Regions from separate parts of the Lelliottia amnigena genome, predicted to be linked through region 3. Evidence: predicted binding sites of a transcription regulator. Region 3 holds the regulator's gene; each other region holds the start of a gene.

Region 1 (6,323 bases), 1.0 Mb from region 3:
CAAACCTTAAAAAGAAGTCTCTACCAGTCCTGTTGGATTTAAATCCGAAGACAATAAGGCAGAGCTAAAATCTGTTGATGACCACGCCCACAGGACGTGGTTTTCAGTTGGCAATAAAAATGGCAGCCACGCGCTGCCATTTTGCTTTGAGCTACGACGCCGCGATAAACAGCTCCCGCAGCTGATGAAGCTGATCGCGGATTTGCGCGGCTTCTTCGAACTCCAGGTTTTGTGCGTGCTGCATCATCTGCCCTTCCAGTTCGTGAATTTTCTGCTGCAGCGCTTTTGGCGTCAGCACCAGTTCAACCGGATCGGCCTCAACCGGAGAGCGCGATTTGCCGCGGCCTTTGGCTTTGGTTTTCGCCAGCCCCTGGCCGAGCGCCAGTATATCCACCACTTTCTTGTTCAAGCCCTGCGGCACAATGCCGTTATCCAGATTGTACTGGTGCTGCTTCTCGCGGCGACGTTCCGTTTCGCTAATCGCTTTCGCCATCGACGCCGTAATTTTATCGCCGTACAAAATGGCTTTACCGTTGATGTTACGCGCCGCACGGCCAATGGTCTGAATAAGCGAGCGCTCGGAGCGCAGGAAGCCCTCTTTATCGGCATCCAGAATCGCCACCAGCGATACCTCTGGCATATCCAGGCCTTCTCGTAACAAGTTAATCCCGACCAGCACGTCAAATTCGCCAAGGCGCAAATCGCGAATGATCTCCATACGCTCGACGGTGTCAATATCCGAGTGCAGATAACGCACGCGCTCGCCGTGCTCTTCAAGATACTCGGTCAGATCTTCCGCCATACGCTTGGTGAGCGTGGTGACCAGCACGCGTTCGTTGATCGTCGCGCGCGCACGGATTTCAGAAAGCAGATCGTCCACCTGAGTGCCCACAGGACGCACTTCGATAATGGGATCCAGCAGGCCGGTCGGGCGCACCACCTGATCCACCACATCCTCGCCAGATTTTTCCAGCTCGTAGTTGCCGGGCGTCGCAGAGACATAGATGGTCTGCGGGGCCAGCGCTTCGAACTCTTCGAACTTCATTGGACGGTTATCCAGCGCCGACGGCAGACGGAAGCCATATTCCACCAGCGTCTCTTTACGCGCGCGGTCGCCACGGTACATGCCGCCGATTTGCGGAATGGTTACGTGGGATTCGTCCACCACCAGCAGCCCATCGGCAGGCAGATAATCAAACAGCGTCGGCGGCGCTTCACCGGGACCACGGCCCGAAAGGTAGCGTGAGTAGTTTTCGATACCCGAGCAGTAGCCCAGCTCGTTCATCATCTCCAGATCGAACTGCGTACGCTGGCTCAAACGCTGCTCTTCGAGCAGTTTGTTATTTTCCAGCAGCACTTTTCGTCGCTCGGCCAGTTCGACTTTGATGTCTTCCATCGCCTGGACAATGCGCTCGCGCGGGGTGACGTAGTGCGTTTTGGGGTAGACGGTGAAGCGCTGAATCACTGAATCAATATGGCCGGTCAGCGGATCAAAAAGCGACAGCCGTTCGACTTCTTCATCAAAAAGCTCAACGCGTAACGCCAGATCGTCGGATTCCGCCGGGAAGATATCAATCACTTCGCCCCGCACGCGGAACGTCCCGCGCTGGAACGCCTGATCGTTACGGGCATATTGCAGCTCGGCCAGACGCCGCAAAATGGCGCGCTGATCGATGATCATCCCGTTGGTGAGGTGCAACATCATTTTCAGATACAGATCGGGATCGCCCAGACCGTAAATAGCGGACACAGAGGCCACCACAATGACGTCTCGACGCTCAAGCAAGGCCTTGGTCGCCGACAGACGCATCTGTTCGATATGCTCGTTCACAGACGCGTCTTTCTCGATAAACGTATCTGAGCTCGGGACGTAGGCTTCGGGTTGATAATAATCGTAGTAGGAGACGAAATATTCCACGGCGTTATCCGGGAAGAACTCTTTCATCTCACCATAAAGCTGTGCCGCCAGCGTTTTGTTGGGTGCCAGCACCATCGTGGGGCGCTGCAAATCGGCAATCACGTTGGCGACGGTAAATGTTTTACCCGACCCGGTTACGCCCAGCAGCGTTTGATGTGCAAGCCCATCTTCCAGCCCCTCTTTCAGACGACGGATCGCCTCCGGCTGATCGCCAGAAGGACGGAAGGCAGAATTCAATTTGAACATTTTACTCATGGGCAACAACCTGATGACGATAAAAGCGGCAGGTGAGTAATTTTACTCGTGACTGGCAAATTTGCCAGTAAAAAATACTGGATGTAAATCCAGTAGCATGTAACGATATTTGGTACTGCATCCGGTGAATCAGCGAAAATGTGGTCAATATCCAGACTACGGCACGATAAAACACTAGCCTGAAGGGCTTATCCCCAAAACATTTCTATTTTTAACATTTGTCAAGCTGGGTAAGGGCAGATTTATGGCCGCAGATGACACTTTCATTACGGTGATTGCTTTTGTCTAACACATTAATTAATAGAGGATATTTCTTAAAGCCGCGTTTCGCATCAATTCATCCGCAGGCCGCGTATTCTCTCGCTTACCTGAAGTTTTCTAACCCTAATGCACATGGTTATCCACAGGAATAGTGGATAACTGCTTCCAGCCCACGTAGACAGCCACTCCGCAAAGTCCCGGTTTTTCCCAAAAGCCGGTCCGTAAAAAATATTTATAGCTCTTTTTCGATGATTAACAGTTGAGCAGATCATATACGACCGGTGAGATCTTACTCACATTTCCTCGATCCTCGCTGCACCACGACTCAGCGTCGTTAGCACTGAAGATGTGCAATTCCGCGCCTGTACATCACATTAGCAGTGACATAATCCGAAAAAAACACCTTATTCGATTAACTTTACGTATATGGCAAGGGTTTTGCAGAATCATTATGACATCTCGCCCACGCGTTTTTTACGGAGTGAATTATGCTGAGTCTGCGCGCAATAAATCAGTTTTACGGGAGCGAACACACGCTGTGGAACATAGATCTCGATTTGCCGCCAGGGAAGTGTACAGGCGTGGTCGGGTTGCCCGGCATGGGGAAAACGACTCTGATCAACTGCATCACCGGGCAACTTCCGGTGGAGAGCGGCTCTATTATCTGGCATGAAGCGGGCGCGCCACCGCAGGACTTGTTGGGCGCTGCGCGTGAGCACAGCGAATTACCGGGGATCGGGTATGTCACGCAGGATAGACGGATATTTTCGCAGCTCACGGTTGAAGAAAATTTGCATGTCGCGATGCGCGCGCAGGGGAAATCCGACGCGACGGCCAGCAGCGAAATGTACGATCTGTTGCCGCAGCTGTGGCCGCTGCGACAGGCCCGTGCGATGGGATTGTCTCCGGATGACAAATATCAGCTGGCGCTGGCAAATGCGCTGGTCAGCCGCCCTCGCCTGCTGATTCTGGACGAACCGATGCACGGTGCCAGCCTGACATTTACCCACAGGCTGGGATTGCTTCTGGCGCGTTTAAATCGAGATTTGGGCATGACGGTTTTACTGGCGGAACAGCAGCTGTCGTTTATCCGCCGTGTGGCCGACCGTTTTTGCATGCTGTACCGCGGACGTAACGTGGCGCAAGGCCACGTTAATGAGCTCAATGACGAACTTATTGCCCACTGGATGACGCTGGATGCAAGGCGCTGAGATCGAGATAGTGTCCGGTTTCCGCGTTTTCTGCCCCGTCGGCAAGCCACGGGATTTCGCCGAGAAAGGGCGCATGAATCCGGTGTTTAAGCGTCGCCAGATACTCATGATGGCGTTTTCCCGGCGCAACCACATCGTTGGCTATCCAGCCTGCGAGACGCAGGCCTGACTGTTTTACCGCTAATGCGGTGAGCATCGCATGGTTAATACAGCCCAGTTTGATACCAACGACCAGAATAACCGGCAATTGTTCGCCCGCCACCCAGTCGGCAAAAGTCAGGTCATCACTGAGCGGGGTAAACCAGCCACCCGCCCCTTCAACCAGCACCCATTCAGCCTGCTCCTCCAGCGCCCGAAGGCCCGCAGAGAGCACAGAAAAAGAGATTGGGCGCTGCTCATCATGGCTCACAATGTGTGGCGAGGTCGGTTCCGCAAAGGTGTAGGGATTCACCGCCTGATATGACAGCGCCACGCTGCTGTTTCGTTGTAGCGCTAACGCGTCAGTGTTGCGCAGCCCTTCTGCCGTCATCTCGCTACCAGAGGCGACCGGTTTATATCCGACGGTTTTGAATCCCTGTAAACGCGCGGCCTGCAGTAATGCACTGCTGGCCACGGTTTTCCCCACTTCGGTGTCGGTCCCGGTGACAAAATAGCGTTCAATCACGTTCGATAATTCCATGGAAAAGTTGATAAGAGAGCGGGAATTCACCCCGCTGCTGCGGCCAGGCTAACTCCAGCCGCTGGAGCTCGCCGCGCGTCAGCGGTTTGCGCCCGCGCCCGTCATGCAAATGCGTGGCGCCAATGCCCTTCAGGGAACGCATGGCGCTGAGCGCATCCACAAACGTCAGCGTCACCGTCTGCGTGGTCGCGCGATATCGCCAGCCCCGCATGGCAGAAATCACCTCTGCCTCGGGCAAGAACCGGTTGGCATGAGGCCGTTCATCCACGGCCTGCCACGCCTGATTGAGTTCCGGCAGCGAGTGTGCCAGCAGCGTGGTAAAGGCCAGCGTACCGCCAGGACGCGTGACCCGATACAGCTCCCGCAGCGCTTGCGAGAGACTGGCGCACCATTGCACGGCCAGGTGGCTCCAGACCAGGTCAAACTGCGCGTCAGGCAAGGCCATGGATTCAATATCCCCCACCCGATAATCGTCCGCTGCCTGCTGATAGCGGGCCTGTTCGATCATCTGCGGCGAGAGGTCGAGTGCCGTGACGTGACAGCCTCTTTCCCGCCAGACGCGGCTGTTTGCCCCCGGTCCGCAACCGGCATCCAGCACCGCATTAAAGCGTTTATCACCGAGAAACGCGTACAGCCCCTGCGCGCTCTGGCGCTGGAGTTCATCGTGTTGAGAATAGCACCGCGCCGCCCGGCCAAAGGCGGACGCGATGGCCTGCTTATTAACCTGCGGCATACAGCGCCTCCAGCACGTTATCGATGTCCTGCGTCTGGTGCGCGGCCGTCAGCGTCAGACGCAGCCGCGCGGTTCCCGCCGGTACGGTTGGCGGACGAATCGCCGTCACCCACATATTGCGCGCACGCAGCTGTTCCGCCAGCGCCAGCGCACGACTGTTTTCCCCCACGATCAGAGGCTGAATCGCGCTGTGTGAATCGGTTGTCTGATACGGCAACTCTCGTGCGCCTGCGCGAAAACGCTGAATGAGCGCCGCCAGCGTTTGCCGCCGCTGCTCACCGTCATCGCTTCGAATGACCTTCAACGCGGCCTGTAGCGCCACAGCCTGTGCAGGCGGCATGCTGGTGCTGTAGATCAGATGTCGCGCGAACTGCAGCAGATAATCCGCAACGGAATCGCTGCATAGCACCGCCGCACCGCTTACGCCAAAGCCTTTGCCGAAGGTCACGACCAGGATCTCCGGCTGGACATTTTGGCTGAATGCGCTGCCGCGCCCTTCGTCCCCCAGCACGCCAATTCCGTGGGCATCATCAACCAACATCCAGGCGTTATGCCGCTGAGCGGTTGCCTGCACATCGCATAACGGCGCGCTGTCGCCATCCATGCTAAATACCCCTTCCGTCACCACCAGCTGTTGCCCGTCGCAGGGCTTTTCCAGCAGCGTACTGAGCTGGGAGGCGTCGTTGTGCGCAAAGCGGCGCAATTGAGCGGGGCTGAGATGTGCCGCTTCCAGCAGCGATGCGTGGCTCAGGCGATCGGCAACTATCCGATCGTCTTTTTCCATCAGGGCGGCAATCACCGCCTGATTTGCGGCGAATCCCGAGATAAACAGCAGCGCGCGGGAATAGCCGAGCCAGTCGGCGAGCGACGTCTCCAGGGCATGATGCGCCGTGGTGTAGCCGCTGACGTGACCGGAGCCGCCGCTGCCGACGCCGTACTGCTCAGCCCCCTCTTGCCAGGCGCGAACGATCGCCGGGTGCTGGCTCAGGCCAAGGTAATCATTGCTGGAGAAATTGCAGAACTGACGCTGTTCGCGGATAAGAAAGCGGCCAGCGCCGCCCTCCACAACCGTACGCACGCGAAAAGCCTCTGCTGCCCGGCGTTTCTCCAGCGCAGTTGTGATGCGTTGCTGCCAGGTCATACGGTGGCCGCGTTGTAATACTGTTCGGTATCGGCGTTGAAAAGCTGCTGCTCAAGGCGCTGCTGCTGTTCGTTATCGCCCGTCAGCACGTCCGTTTGCGTCGGGTTCAGCCCCAGCTTGCGGAA
Region 2 (6,323 bases), 1.2 Mb from region 3:
GATGCGTGAGGGCTCGCCAAAGGCACGCGGATGTCCCGGGAATTCAACGACTGACAACGCGTTAATCTGGCCGACACGTTCGCCCTCGGTTTCAACCAGTATTTGCTCAAGCAGGATTTCATCCTGCATACGATCGGCGAGATAACCTTCTCGCCATTCACGCTGCGCCAGCATTTGCGAGAATTGTTCGCCCGTAAACGATTCCTGCCCACAGATAACGCCTACTTCGCGTAATTGCTTTCCAACCCACAGAGGACAGAGCGGAAGCGTTTCCTGGTCACCCGTGTAGCGCGTAGCTTCACGAATTAAACCCGTCCATGCATCTTCCGCTGGTGTTGGCAATTCATAGCGCTCAGCCATGGTTATCACCCACTGACCCCATTGCGACATATCGTCGGCATCGGCAATCTGGATGTTGTCTTCAAACTCGGAATAGACGGCTTGATCGGCTAATTCGGGTTCCATTTCCTGGAAATCAGCCAGCGACTCGCGATCCCCCGCCAGAATCACTTTTAACGAAACCGGCATTGGGGGGATGGTAACTGGCAATGGGCGCGATTCATCATAGGAAAGCCAGTCAAAGCGCTGGTGAGTCACTATTGTCTTCAGTCGCATCCACAGCAGCGGTTGTGCCATGAGCGTGCGTAGAGAGATAATGAGGACGCCACCGTTGGCTTTATGCACCAGCCCAGGCTGTAAGCTCAACTCGCCATTAAAATGGCGCAGGCAGCCAAACAGTTGTTCAGCTTCAGCCCACTCGGCCGTAATGACTTCACCCGTAGCGGCGAAGTTATCTTCAGCGTGTGCGGCTGGTTCGAAAGTAACATCACGTCCCGCGATACGATATTGGCCGCCATACACAGTGCTTTCTTCAGGCCGCAGCTGACGCGTAGCGTCGGCGATCAGCGCCAAATATTCAGCTTCTTCAGGCGCCTTCAGCAGCATGAAAGGGGAGGTTGTCCATGGACTTAACACCTGCTCAAGCGCGTAGTGCAAACGCGGTTGCGTATCGCTAAGTATGAAGTCGTGCTCTTTTGCGAGGTTTGGCTGTGTAAATAGCGCCTGATAGCTTTCGGTATCAGGAACCAAATCACGCCATGCTAGTTTCGTAATGGTCAAAGTTGATGTTTTTTAGTTAGATGTAAAACCGTGGAGTATACCGTAAGCATCGGTCTCTGCCCAACCGGGATTAGGAAAATCAGGTAGTGAATGCGGCGTAACAGCTCACAGGAAATGATTTCTTTTCAGCAGATTGTCAAAAAACTGATATTCTGAACAGAGTTACGAGGTAACACTGAGATCGCAATGAAATATCAACAACTGGAAAATCTCGAAAGCGGCTGGAAATGGAAGTACCTGGTCAAAAAGCACCGTGAAGGGGAGCTGATCACCTGCTACATCGAAGCCAGTGCTGCAAAAGAAGCGGTGGATTTATTACTGACACTCGAAAACGAACCGGTACATGTTAATAGCTGGATAGAGAAGCATATTAATCCCGCGTTAGTGAACCGTATGAAGCAGACCATCCGCGCTCGCCGCAAACGGCACTTTAACGCCGAGCATCAGCACACGCGTAAGAAATCAATCGATCTTGAGTTCATGGTCTGGCAACGATTAGCCGGGCTTGCTCAACGTCGGAGTAAAACGCTTTCTGAGACGGTCGTACAGTTGATTGAAGATGCTGAGCATAAAGAGAAATATGCCAACCAGATGTCTACGTTGAAAAACGATCTTCAGGCGATGCTTGGAAAAAAATAGTAAATCACGTTTCGTTAGATAATAAAAAACCCCGCATGGCGGGGTTTTTTTATAAGACGATAACTTATGCCGCTGGCTGAGTTACAACGTCTTTGATACCTTTAACTTCGATCTCTACGCGACGATCTGGTGCCAGGCAGTCGATCAGTGCAGCGCGAGGTTTCACGTTGTCACAGGTAGTGCCGGTCACTGGGTTAGATTCGCCCATACCACGTGGAGAGATCTTGTTAGCTGGGATACCTTTAGACACGAGGTAATCAACAACAGACTGTGCACGTTTCTCGGACAGACCCTGGTTGTAAGCGTCAGAACCGATACGGTCGGTGAAGCCCAGAACCACTACAGAACCGTCTTTAGGATCCAGATTGCTCAGCTGAGTGTACAGCTGATCCAGTGCCTGTTGACCTTCTGGTTTCAGAGTTGCTTTGTTGAAGTTGAACAGAACGTCAGACTTCAGAGTGAAGTGCTTGGTCTGTACTTCTGGAGCTGGTGCCGGAGCTGGAGCAACGATTGGCGCTGCTTCTTCCTGCTGGCCGAAACGGTAGGAAACACCTACGCTCAGCATGCCGTTGTCAGGACGAACACCAACGGTGTTGCCGTCGCCGATGTTGTTAACCCACTGGTATTCCAGACGGGTAGCGATATCGCGGGTCATTGCCCACTCTACGCCACCAGCGAATACTGGAGATACGCCAGTGTCATGGTCGTCGCCACGTTCGCTGTTGCTGGAGTCAGCGCGCCATACCATGCCGCCCAGACGGGTGTACACGTCTAGATCGTCAGTCACTGGGTAACCCAGTTTAGCGGTCAGCTGTACGCCTTGAGCTTTGAATGCGCCGTTAACGGTGTCGCCTTTGTATGGCATACGACCTAACCAGTCGTAACCCATTTCAAAACCAACATACGGGTTAACCTGATAGCCACCAAACGCACCTGCACCGAGCTGGCTTTCGTGAGTTGGGCCATCGTTGTTCAGGGAGCTGTTGTACCAGCCAGTGTCGTGGAACTGAGACCAGCCCAGTTTGCCACCTGCATACCAGGTATTATCTTTCGGAGCGGCCTGCGCTACGGTAGCGAAGCCAGCCAGTGCCACTGCAATCGCGATAGCTGTCTTTTTCATTTTTTGCGCCTCGTTATCATCCAAAAATCGCCATGAAGATCTCGTCGAGAAATCACGGTTAAATCCTTCACCGGGGGGCGAGCTCAAACTAGTAACTCTACCGATATCTTCGGCTTAGACCGAGCACCCCTGGCGATGTAAAGTCTACAACGTAGTTCAAAACTTACAAGTGTGAACTCCGTCAGGCATATGAAAAAAAAAGCTCCGTATACACAATATTTAACATTTTGAATGCGGATTTTATGCTGTAAAATTAAGGGAAACCGCGCCAGACAGGCTTTGACGAAGTTTTTTCTTATGGAACCAATCGGCTGTCCAACTGTCAAAAAAAGTTCCAGGAAAAATCTTAAATTTACTTAATGATACAAATTAGAGTGAATTTTTAGCCCAGAAAGGTGTCCTCTGCCGAGAGAATCGGGATGAATCGGACGCATTATTAAGCCGATCGCGTTACCTTCTTCGGCGGCTTCCACTAAACGATAATGTTCATCTTCCGTTAATTCTTCTGATAGCCAGCCAATCACCACGCTGTAATTCCCGGTGCGCAATGCTCGAATCATTGAATCTACCGTATGGCAGGGGGCCAGTTGGCTAATCTGCATCACTTTTGCGAGCGGTAATCCAGCAGATTGGACCCATTCGCGACTCAATTTTTGCTTTGGCGTTAACCACAGCTGCCAGCGTGACTGCTGACCGAGTTGCTGTAATAGCGGCAACAACAGCAACTGTGTCATCAAGGGCTGGTCTTCACGATAAACCACTTCGCTTATCATCCCGGTCGAAACACGCCCGAAAGTATTTTGCGTGTCATTGCCCTTGGATGGAGAAAAAGATGTTGAGCGATTTGCATAGCTTGAAGTGTGCATAATCATTCCAGCTCTGTAGTTACTGTATGAATATACAGTAACCCCTGTATGACTAAAGATCAACCTCAATTTCGGAAAGCGCCTCGCAAATTTCGTTCGAGATCGGCCAATATCGTAAATTCATCTTGCCGAGTGACAATAAGTTGCCTATTTTTCTGCTAGCGGATCCGATAGTAATTAATAGCGTTGTTACTGCATGATTTTAAAGGATAATATCATGAAAAAGATATCATACGAACGGATCTATAAATCCCAGGAATACCTCTCATCTTTGGGTGATATCCATCATAGGGCACTTTTTGGTGGCTATACGTTGGCGGTAAATGAGGCTGTGTTTGCCATGGTGTCTGAGGGCGAACTGTATCTGCGAGCGTGTGAAGAGAGTGCGCAGTACTGTGTAAAACATAATCCGACCTATCTGGAATTGGTAAAACGTGGCAGGCCTGTTCTGTTGAATTATTACCGTGTGGACGACGGACTTTGGCAAGATCGGGAAAAGCTCCTGCAACTTTCCAGCTTTGCATTAAAAGCAGCACGACAGGAACGTGTCGAGCGGGATAATCGGCGCAGGCTAAAAGATTTGCCCAACCTGACTTTTCCGATTGAAGTTCTCCTCTACGAAGCGGGTATTACCAGTGAAATTATGCTCCGTACACTTGGTGCCGAAGAGAGTTGGCTGAAGATCAGAGCCAAAAATAAACACCTTGGCATTAAGGTCCTGTTTGCACTTGCGGGGGCAATTGAAGGGTTACATGAGGCGGCGCTCCCGACAGCGAGGCGTCGGGAGCTTAATGAGTGGTTTAATGCGCTTCCTGTAAGGTCTGATAATCATTCCGGGAAGTAGCGATTTGTTGTTGTAGTCGGCAGATCTCGGGCAGAAGAGCAATAAGCAGACCTGTTTGCTGGAGGATAAGCGGAGCTTTGCTGTCTGTACCGGGATCAAAATGCGCAATGCGCTGGCTGAGTTCGTCTATCGCCATTTGTACGCGTGGCTCATCAGCGGGTCGATGATGAAGCGCATCGTCAACGTAACATACAGTGTCATCCAACAAGGCGAGAATATTGGGGTTGGTTAATTGCTCGCGATGTGCACCCAAGGTTGAAATATAGCTGGTAAAGGTGTGATTAAGACACAGAAGTCGGAAGGCTACCTCGCGAATTTCTGGTGTTGCACGGGGTTCCGTTGACATGTTTGAGACGACCGATGCCAGTTCCGCATCACGGTTATGAGCATCGCGTCGGGCAATACGGTATGCCAGACGGTTGTCGCGGCCCTGATGGTACTGCTCAAGAATCGCGTCGAGATAGCGACAGTTCGCATTGATTGCGAGATCCAGTGCGCGCGGTAAGTTCCTGAAACGCCAGTCAGGCCAGATAAAGCTCACGGCTGCCCAGGCAATGGCGCAGCCAATTAGCGTATCGATGACGCGTGGCAAAGCGACTTCAAATCCTTCGCCTAGCAGGTTGAAGCAAAGTAAAACCAGCAGGGTGATGAACATCGTGGCGTGCGCATACTGGACGTGACGAAATGCGAAAAACAGGACGCCGGTAATCACAATAAGGATCAATTGTCCTTCAATTGAGGGGACAAAATAGAGCACAGGAAGCCCAATGGCGACACCCACAAGGGTACCGATGATTCTCAACGCCAGCCGGTGACGTGTAGCATTATAATTGGGCTGACAGACAAACAGGCTAGTCAACAGAATCCAGTAACCATGTTGTAAGCCCGTTATTTGGATAAATGCGTAACCCGTGCAAAGTACGGCGGACATCCGCACTGCATGCCGAAACAGTGCTGACTCGGGGGTGAAGTTGCGGCTCAAACGCAGCCATATATCTGAAACACTGTGCATCCCGTCGTCGGCAAGTTGGTTTTCAGTGTCATGACCCGGCATCGCCAATGCCTGCTCCGACTCGATTGTCGCGAGTTGCGCATCGATGGCCCGCAGATTGTTAAGCAAAAAACCGAGGGCTTTCATCTGATCTGGCGATGTACCGCTTGCCTGAACGCGATCCAAAGCGGCGTCGAGATGAGTAAAAGCGCGCTCAAATCGCTGATCGTGCTGATACGGCGTTCGCAGCAAAATGGAACGAGCCAGTTGCTGACAAGCCTGAGATTGCATCGAAAGAAGTCGCTGGAAGCGGAACATAACGTCGCTGTAACGAAACTTCTCGCGCAGTGCAGCGTATTGAATATGTGATGAGCTGGCACGCTCATGAATATCCTGAGCGACAAAGTAGTAGTGCAGTGTTTGCTGTGTTCCGCGCTGACCGCGATCGCCACGTAAGCGGGTAAGTAATGAAACTTTGGTTTGGTTAAGCGTGGCGACAAGCTCTCCGTTTGCCAGCGCGAGATCGTATAGCGGCGACTGACTCTCTTCTTCTATATCAGGATCGAAAAGTCGGGATTTGAGTTCCAGATAGTGCGCCAGCTGTTCGTAACTCCGGGCGAGATTGTCCTGCAACGGGCGAATCGGGAACAGGAGATGCCCGGTCAGCGTGAGCACGTTATACCAGATGGCCCCCATTAACAGCAGGAGTGGCTGCTGATACCACTGGTCATATAGCGATATGCC
Region 3 (6,323 bases):
TTTGGTAATTTGATCGGTGCCGTTTAATGCGGCGTCCAGCGCAACGCCACCCGCGACAATTTTGCTGTTCTGGATGCTGCGCAGATAATCAATATCTTGCTGATCGATAGAAGAGCTTACGCGAGCGTGCGCGTTGCCTTTCGCCACGAAGGCCACCGAGAGCACGTTATTAGGAATACTGACCGCAATACCCGCGCCCGCATTTGCACGCGCCGTTTTGCCTTTCAGACTACTGAGTTCATCAGCGAGATCTTTAGCCGCACCCTGGAACTGATTAACAGACCCTAATGGGTTAGCGATGATCTCTGCTGCCGTCAGGCTGTCCACGACATCACTGTAGCGGTCGACTTTGTCACTGATGTCGTCGATTTGATCCTGAAGATTATCTTTATCCGTAATTCTGGCGCCAACGGACGGTAAAATGACGGTAATGTCATCATCCGGTTTGGCTTTGGCCAACAGCGCTGGGTTGATTAATACCCCGCTGCCATAATTGCCCGCCGCCACGCCCGTACCACCCATTGCGTCGCTACGCGCTTCCGTCCAGGTATTGGCTGCTCCCGCCTGATTTGCCATCAGCAGAGAAACAGCGATGCTAACCACTGAAAATTTAAAAGTTTTTTTCACAGTATGCCCGTCTTATAGTGTTATTAAACAACCCCCGCTATTTACGCCCATACGGGAGCGAACTATTGCTGTGAATAAGAACCAAAAGACCTGCCATTTCCTTAAGTTAAATCACCCAACTGGCCTATTGTATTTGTGACGGCCCTCAATATTTATAGAAGAGGATATTATTTTCGCCCAGGTTTTCCGTCGTGGGGCCCAAAAAACTGCGGGGGATGGTCGACCCAGCGGTCTTCGCGTGTGGCGGCATACATCGGATTTAACGGGTAATAGATACGATTGTGTTTTTTGTTCGCTTCCCCTACCACCAGCAGCCGTACATCCTCGTCGGTGTTGTTGATAAAGGTGTGACACACGCCCGTCCCGGCAGGGAAACCGACGCTATCCCCTGGCTCCAGCTTCCACAAATAACCGTTGATCCACGCCTCCGGATGCCCCTCAATAACATGGATAAACTCTTCCTCGTCACTTTCTGCATGCGGATAGGACGTGCGACGCCCCGGCGGTAAACGCTCATGATGGATCCCAAGACGCCCCAGCCCCAGTTTGCGCGCCAACGGCGCACCAATCGCAAAGCGTTCGTCACTGTCCGGGTACGTTGAATCGTCAGCCCCCTCGACGTCACGCCAGTGTTGAATGCAGTCAGGTCTTTTCATTGTTTATCTCCCCATGTTGCGTTGCGTCAGGTATAGCACACCGCGTGGGATCTCGGCGTTTTTGACAGAACATGATAAAGTGAGGGTTTTCCGGCCGACTACTATTCGAGGTGCAAATGGATAAGACCACAACGCAGGAGCTGCTCGTGCAAGCTGAAAAGCTCTGTGCGCAACGCAATGTGCGCCTGACCCCGCAGCGCCTTGAAGTTTTGCGTTTGATGAGCCTGCAACAAAACGCGATCAGCGCCTACGATTTGCTTGATCTGCTGCGTGTTAACGAGCCGCAGGCTAAACCGCCTACGGTTTACCGGGCGCTTGATTTCCTGTTGGAACAAGGCTTTGTGCATAAAGTGGAATCAACAAATAGCTATGTGCTTTGCCATTTGTTCGATCAACCGACGCACACCTCTGCGATGTTCATCTGCGATCGATGTGGTGCAGTGAAGGAAAAAGCGGCGGAAGGGGTTGAAGACATTATGCATACGCTGGCAGCAAAAATGGGCTTCGCGCTACGTCATAATGTGATTGAAGCACATGGCCTGTGTTCAGCCTGTGTGGAAGTAGAAGCGTGTAGCCATCAGGATGCGTGTCAGCACGATCACTCCATTCATGTGAAAAAGAAGCCGCGCTAAAACGCAAAGCGGGCGGCCATTAAGCCGCCCTCAGGGATAGTACGTCCTTGTACTTTCGGGTAGAACTTTTCGCTACGGAATTGCCTACCAGCGATAATCGTGACGTTTTTCCCAGTCACCGACCTCTTTCTCGGCCTGATCTTTCTGGTAACCGTAACGTTCCTGAATTTTACCGACCAGCTGGTCACGCTTACCTTCAATGATGGTCATATCATCGTCAGTCAGCTTACCCCACTGCTCTTTCGCTTTACCTTTAAACTGTTTCCAGTTACCGCCGATTTCGTCTTTATTCATAATCATGTCCTCATCGTTCGGTTATCACGTAAATTTGTATCGTCCGTTACGTTCATTTCCTGCTGGACGTGATAATAATTGTAGACAAGGATTCGGCAGTCGTTTCGATATTCAGAATCTTTAACCATCTGGACAAAAGAAGCCGCTACGAGAACCAGCTGTTTTCGCGCCAGTGACGTCGCCAGATAACCCACAGCGAGAGGCCTCGCAGAGCAAGAAAGACAGCGAGTGCCAGCCACAAACCCTGGTTTCCCAGGTAGGGAACGGTAAGCAAGGTCAAACCGAAACCCGCCGCGGCTACCGCCATGCTATTGCGCATTTCTGCACCCCGTGTTGCGCCAATAAACATGCCATCCAGCAAATAGCACCAGACACCCACCACCGGTAACACCACTTGCCAGAAAATGTAGTGCCGTGCCAGCTCACGTAGTTCAGGTAATGACGTCAGTAGTGCGACGATATGCCCGCCAAAAAGAGCATAAATCAGCGCAAACATCAGCGCGACCAGCCCGGACTGGCGGCAGGCGGCTCGCCAGACCTCCTGTAATTTCCCGGCCTGTCGCGCACCGTAAGCCTGACCGGAGTGCGCTTCAACGGCATAGGCAAAACCATCCAGCGCGTAGGCGGTAAATGTCAGCAGCGTCATTAGCACCGCGTTGACCGCAACGATCTCAGGCCCAAGACGCGCGCCTAATACCGTCATCGCACCGAAGCATAGCTGGAGCAATAAAGAGCGCAACATGATGTCGCGGTTCAGCGCCAGCAGCTTGCGCATATTGCCCCGCCAGGCATTTTTCAGCATCGCGAGCGTGACGCCACGCATCACCAGCACGCGTTTCACCATCCATAAGCCGATAAAGAAGGTGGCATATTCCGCGATGACGGTTGCCAGTGCGGCGCCCTGCACATTCATATGCAAACCCATCACCAGCCACAGATCGAGAACGATATTCAGGATATTCCCCACCACCAGCAAAATGACCGGGGCACGAACATATTGCACGCCGAGCAACCAGCCAAGCAGCACGAGGTTAGCGAGCGATGCAGGGGCGCTGAGCCAGCGAATTTCCAGAAAACGGCGCGCCTGTTCCAGCACAGCCTCGCTGCCGCCGGCGATATGCAGCGCCAGATCGATGAGAGGCGCACGCACTACGACAATCAGCAGCCCGGCACCTAATGCCAGGATCAGCGGCTGAACCAGCGCCCGCCCAAGGCGAACGGGATCTTTCGCGCCAAAGGCCTGGGCTGTCAGTCCGGTTGTGCTCATGCGCAAAAACAGGAGCAGCATAAAGAGGAAGCTGGTCGCCATCGCGCCAATCGCGATGCCACCTAAATAAACAGGAGAATCCAGATGTCCAATAACGGCCGTATCCACCAGTCCAAGCAAAGGAACGGTGATATTGGAAAAAATCATTGGCAGCGCAAGACGCCATAATGCCTTGTCTGAAGTTGTCAGCAGCGACATAGGAAATTACCGGAAGCGAGATAGGACAGTCAGGCTGCGCGGATGGCGCAGCCTGTCAGAGAGAAATTACAGCCATTCACCGTTGCGGATAACGCCAACCGCCAGTCCTTCAATAGAGAAGGTTTGCTCGCGCAGATCCACCACAATTGGAGAAAACTCGCTGTTTTCAGGCAGAAGTTGCACAGTGTTGCCCTGTTTTTTCAGGCGCTTAACCGTCACTTCGTCGTCAATACGCGCAACCACAACCTGTCCGTTGCGCACATCCTGAGTTTTATGAACAGCCAACAGATCACCGTCAAGAATACCGATATCTTTCATTGACATACCGCTAACACGCAGTAAGAAATCTGCGCTCGGCTTGAACATACCCGGATCGACCTGATAGTGGCCTTCAATGTGCTGCTGTGCCAGCAACGGCTCACCCGCCGCAACGCGACCGATAAGAGGGATGCCCGTTTCTTCTTCCACCAGTAAGCGGATACCGCGTGACGCGCCCGAAACAATCTCAAGAACACCTTTACGTGCCAGCGCTTTAAGATGCTCTTCAGCGGCGTTTGGTGAACGGAAGCCCAGGCGCTGAGCGATTTCCGCACGCGTGGGTGGCATTCCCGTCTGGCTGATGTGATCCCTGATGAGATCAAACACCTCTTGCTGTCTGGCCGTTAACGCTTTCATTCCGCCCCCTGGGTGTATATACAGTTATGCTGTGAGTATATACAGTCAAAGGCGAATTTGGAATCAAAAACTGCACAAAAAACCAGAGACTTATTCGATTCCTGAAAGCTTATCGAAAATGTGACCAAAGGAGAGTGACCCAGGTAATGACAGCGATGATAATCGCCAGCAGTACAGCGGCAGAGCCCATGTCTTTCGCACGACCAGAAAGCTCGTGGAAATCAGAACCAATACGGTCAACAACGGCTTCGATAGCACTGTTGAGAATTTCCACTATCATCACCAAAAGCACGGAGCTGATGAGAAGTACACGGGTGATAGCATCGACATCAAGGAAGCACGCAATAATCACGGCAATAATGGCGGCAACGCCTTCTTGCCGGAAGGCGGCTTCATTTATCCATGCTGCGCGGAAACCTTTCCATGAATATCCGGCTGCTTTGATGATTCGGGTAAACCCAGTGGTATTATTGGCCATTAAAAGAACCTTTTATTAGATTTGACGTCAGTAACAAGGGCTGCAGCGGGTTTCGCAGCAGCCTGAAGTATGACGGGTAACAACAGAAATCTTGCGCGCTTTCTGTTATCCTTGCGCCGCAATTGCATTATTAACCAGAGGCTTTACATCGTTTATGTCCGGCTGGCCACGAATTTACTACAAATTACTTAATTTACCATTAAGCGTACTGGTAAAAAGTAAGTCTATCCCGGCGGAACCTGCGCTGGAATTAGGGCTCGATACCTCGCGTCCTATTATGTACGTTTTGCCTTATAACTCGAAGGCAGACTTACTGACGCTGCGCGCCCAATGTCTGGCGCACGATTTACCGGATCCTTTGGAACCCCTGGAAATCGACGGCACTCTCCTTCCTCGCTATGTGTTTATCCACGGCGGGCCGCGCGTGTTTACCTATTACACGCCGAAAGAAGAGTCGATCAAACTGTTCCACGACTATCTTGATCTGCACCGCAGTAACCCCGATCTGGATGTCCAGATGGTGCCAGTGTCGATCATGTTTGGTCGTCGTCCAGGGCGTCAAAAAGGCGACGAGAATCCACCATTGCGCATGCTTAACGGCGTGCAAAAATTCTTTGCCGTGTCATGGTTGGGCCGCGATAGTTTTGTTCGTTTCTCGCCGTCTGTGTCGTTACGACGCATGGCGGATGAGCATGGCACCGATAAAATCATTGCCCAAAAACTGGCACGCGTTGCACGTATGCACTTCGCCCGTCAGCGTTTAGCGGCTGTGGGGCCACGATTGCCTGCGCGTCAGGATCTGTTCAACAAACTGCTGGCGTCCAAAGCGATTGCCCGCGCAGTTGAAGACGAAGCGCGAAGCAAGAAAATCTCTCATGAGAAAGCGCAGCAAAACGCTATCGCACTGATGGAAGAGATTGCGGCGAACTTCTCTTACGAGATGATCCGACTGTCTGACCGTATTCTGAGCTTCACCTGGAACCGTCTGTACCAAGGGATTAACGTTCATAACGCCGAGCGTGTGCGCCAGTTGGCCCACGACGGTCATGAGATTGTCTACGTGCCCTGCCACCGCAGCCACATGGATTATCTGCTGCTCTCCTACGTGCTCTATCATCAGGGGCTGGTTCCGCCGCATATTGCTGCGGGGATCAACCTGAATTTCTGGCCAGCAGGTCCGATTTTCCGCCGTTTGGGCGCATTCTTTATTCGTCGTACCTTTAAGGGCAACAAGCTCTATTCAACGGTGTTCCGCGAATATCTGGGCGAACTGTTCAGCCGTGGCTATTCCGTCGAATACTTTGTTGAAGGGGGTCGCTCCCGCACCGGTCGTCTGCTCGACCCGAAAACCGGGACGCTCTCGATGACCATTCAGGCCATGCTGCGCGGCGGCACACGTCCAATTACGCTGGTACCGATTTATATTGGTTACGAACACGTAATGGAAGTGGGCACGTACGCTAAAGAGCTACGCGGCGCGACAAAAGAAAAAGAGA

What was found. Region 3 encodes LexA, which represses DNA repair genes until DNA is damaged. Its sites were predicted from a motif close to TNCTGTATGTACATACAGNA; they were not measured.
Region 1: a site for LexA is predicted at 2,249-2,268, ahead of uvrB (excinuclease ABC subunit UvrB). Genes of this name have one in related genera too.
Region 2: a site for LexA is predicted at 3,765-3,784, ahead of sulA (SOS-induced cell division inhibitor SulA). Genes of this name have one in related genera too.

The regions. Positions count from the first base shown of each region.
Region 1 covers NZ_CP077236.1:3,135,345-3,141,667, reverse strand. The annotation lists gene uvrB (excinuclease ABC subunit UvrB) at 152-2,173, opposite strand; gene I6L74_RS14695 (ABC transporter ATP-binding protein) at 2,923-3,645, shown strand; gene bioD (dethiobiotin synthase) at 3,608-4,309, opposite strand; gene bioC (malonyl-ACP O-methyltransferase BioC) at 4,302-5,057, opposite strand; gene bioF (8-amino-7-oxononanoate synthase) at 5,044-6,198, opposite strand; gene bioB (biotin synthase BioB) at 6,195-6,323, opposite strand, start outside.
Region 2 covers NZ_CP077236.1:3,361,518-3,367,840, forward strand. The annotation lists gene I6L74_RS15675 (AAA family ATPase) at 1-1,119, opposite strand, end outside; gene matP (macrodomain Ter protein MatP) at 1,306-1,758, shown strand; gene ompA (porin OmpA) at 1,823-2,878, opposite strand; gene sulA (SOS-induced cell division inhibitor SulA) at 3,235-3,744, opposite strand; gene I6L74_RS15695 (TfoX/Sxy family DNA transformation protein) at 3,962-4,588, shown strand; gene yccS (YccS family putative transporter) at 4,545-6,323, opposite strand, start outside.
Region 3 covers NZ_CP077236.1:2,136,708-2,143,030, reverse strand. The annotation lists gene I6L74_RS10020 (conjugal transfer protein TraF) at 1-576, opposite strand, end outside; gene I6L74_RS10015 (cupin domain-containing protein) at 795-1,283, opposite strand; gene zur (zinc uptake transcriptional repressor Zur) at 1,400-1,915, shown strand; gene I6L74_RS10005 (CsbD family protein) at 2,000-2,209, opposite strand; gene dinF (MATE family efflux transporter DinF) at 2,355-3,674, opposite strand; gene lexA (transcriptional repressor LexA) at 3,741-4,349, opposite strand; gene I6L74_RS09990 (diacylglycerol kinase) at 4,459-4,827, opposite strand; gene plsB (glycerol-3-phosphate 1-O-acyltransferase PlsB) at 4,982-6,323, shown strand, end outside.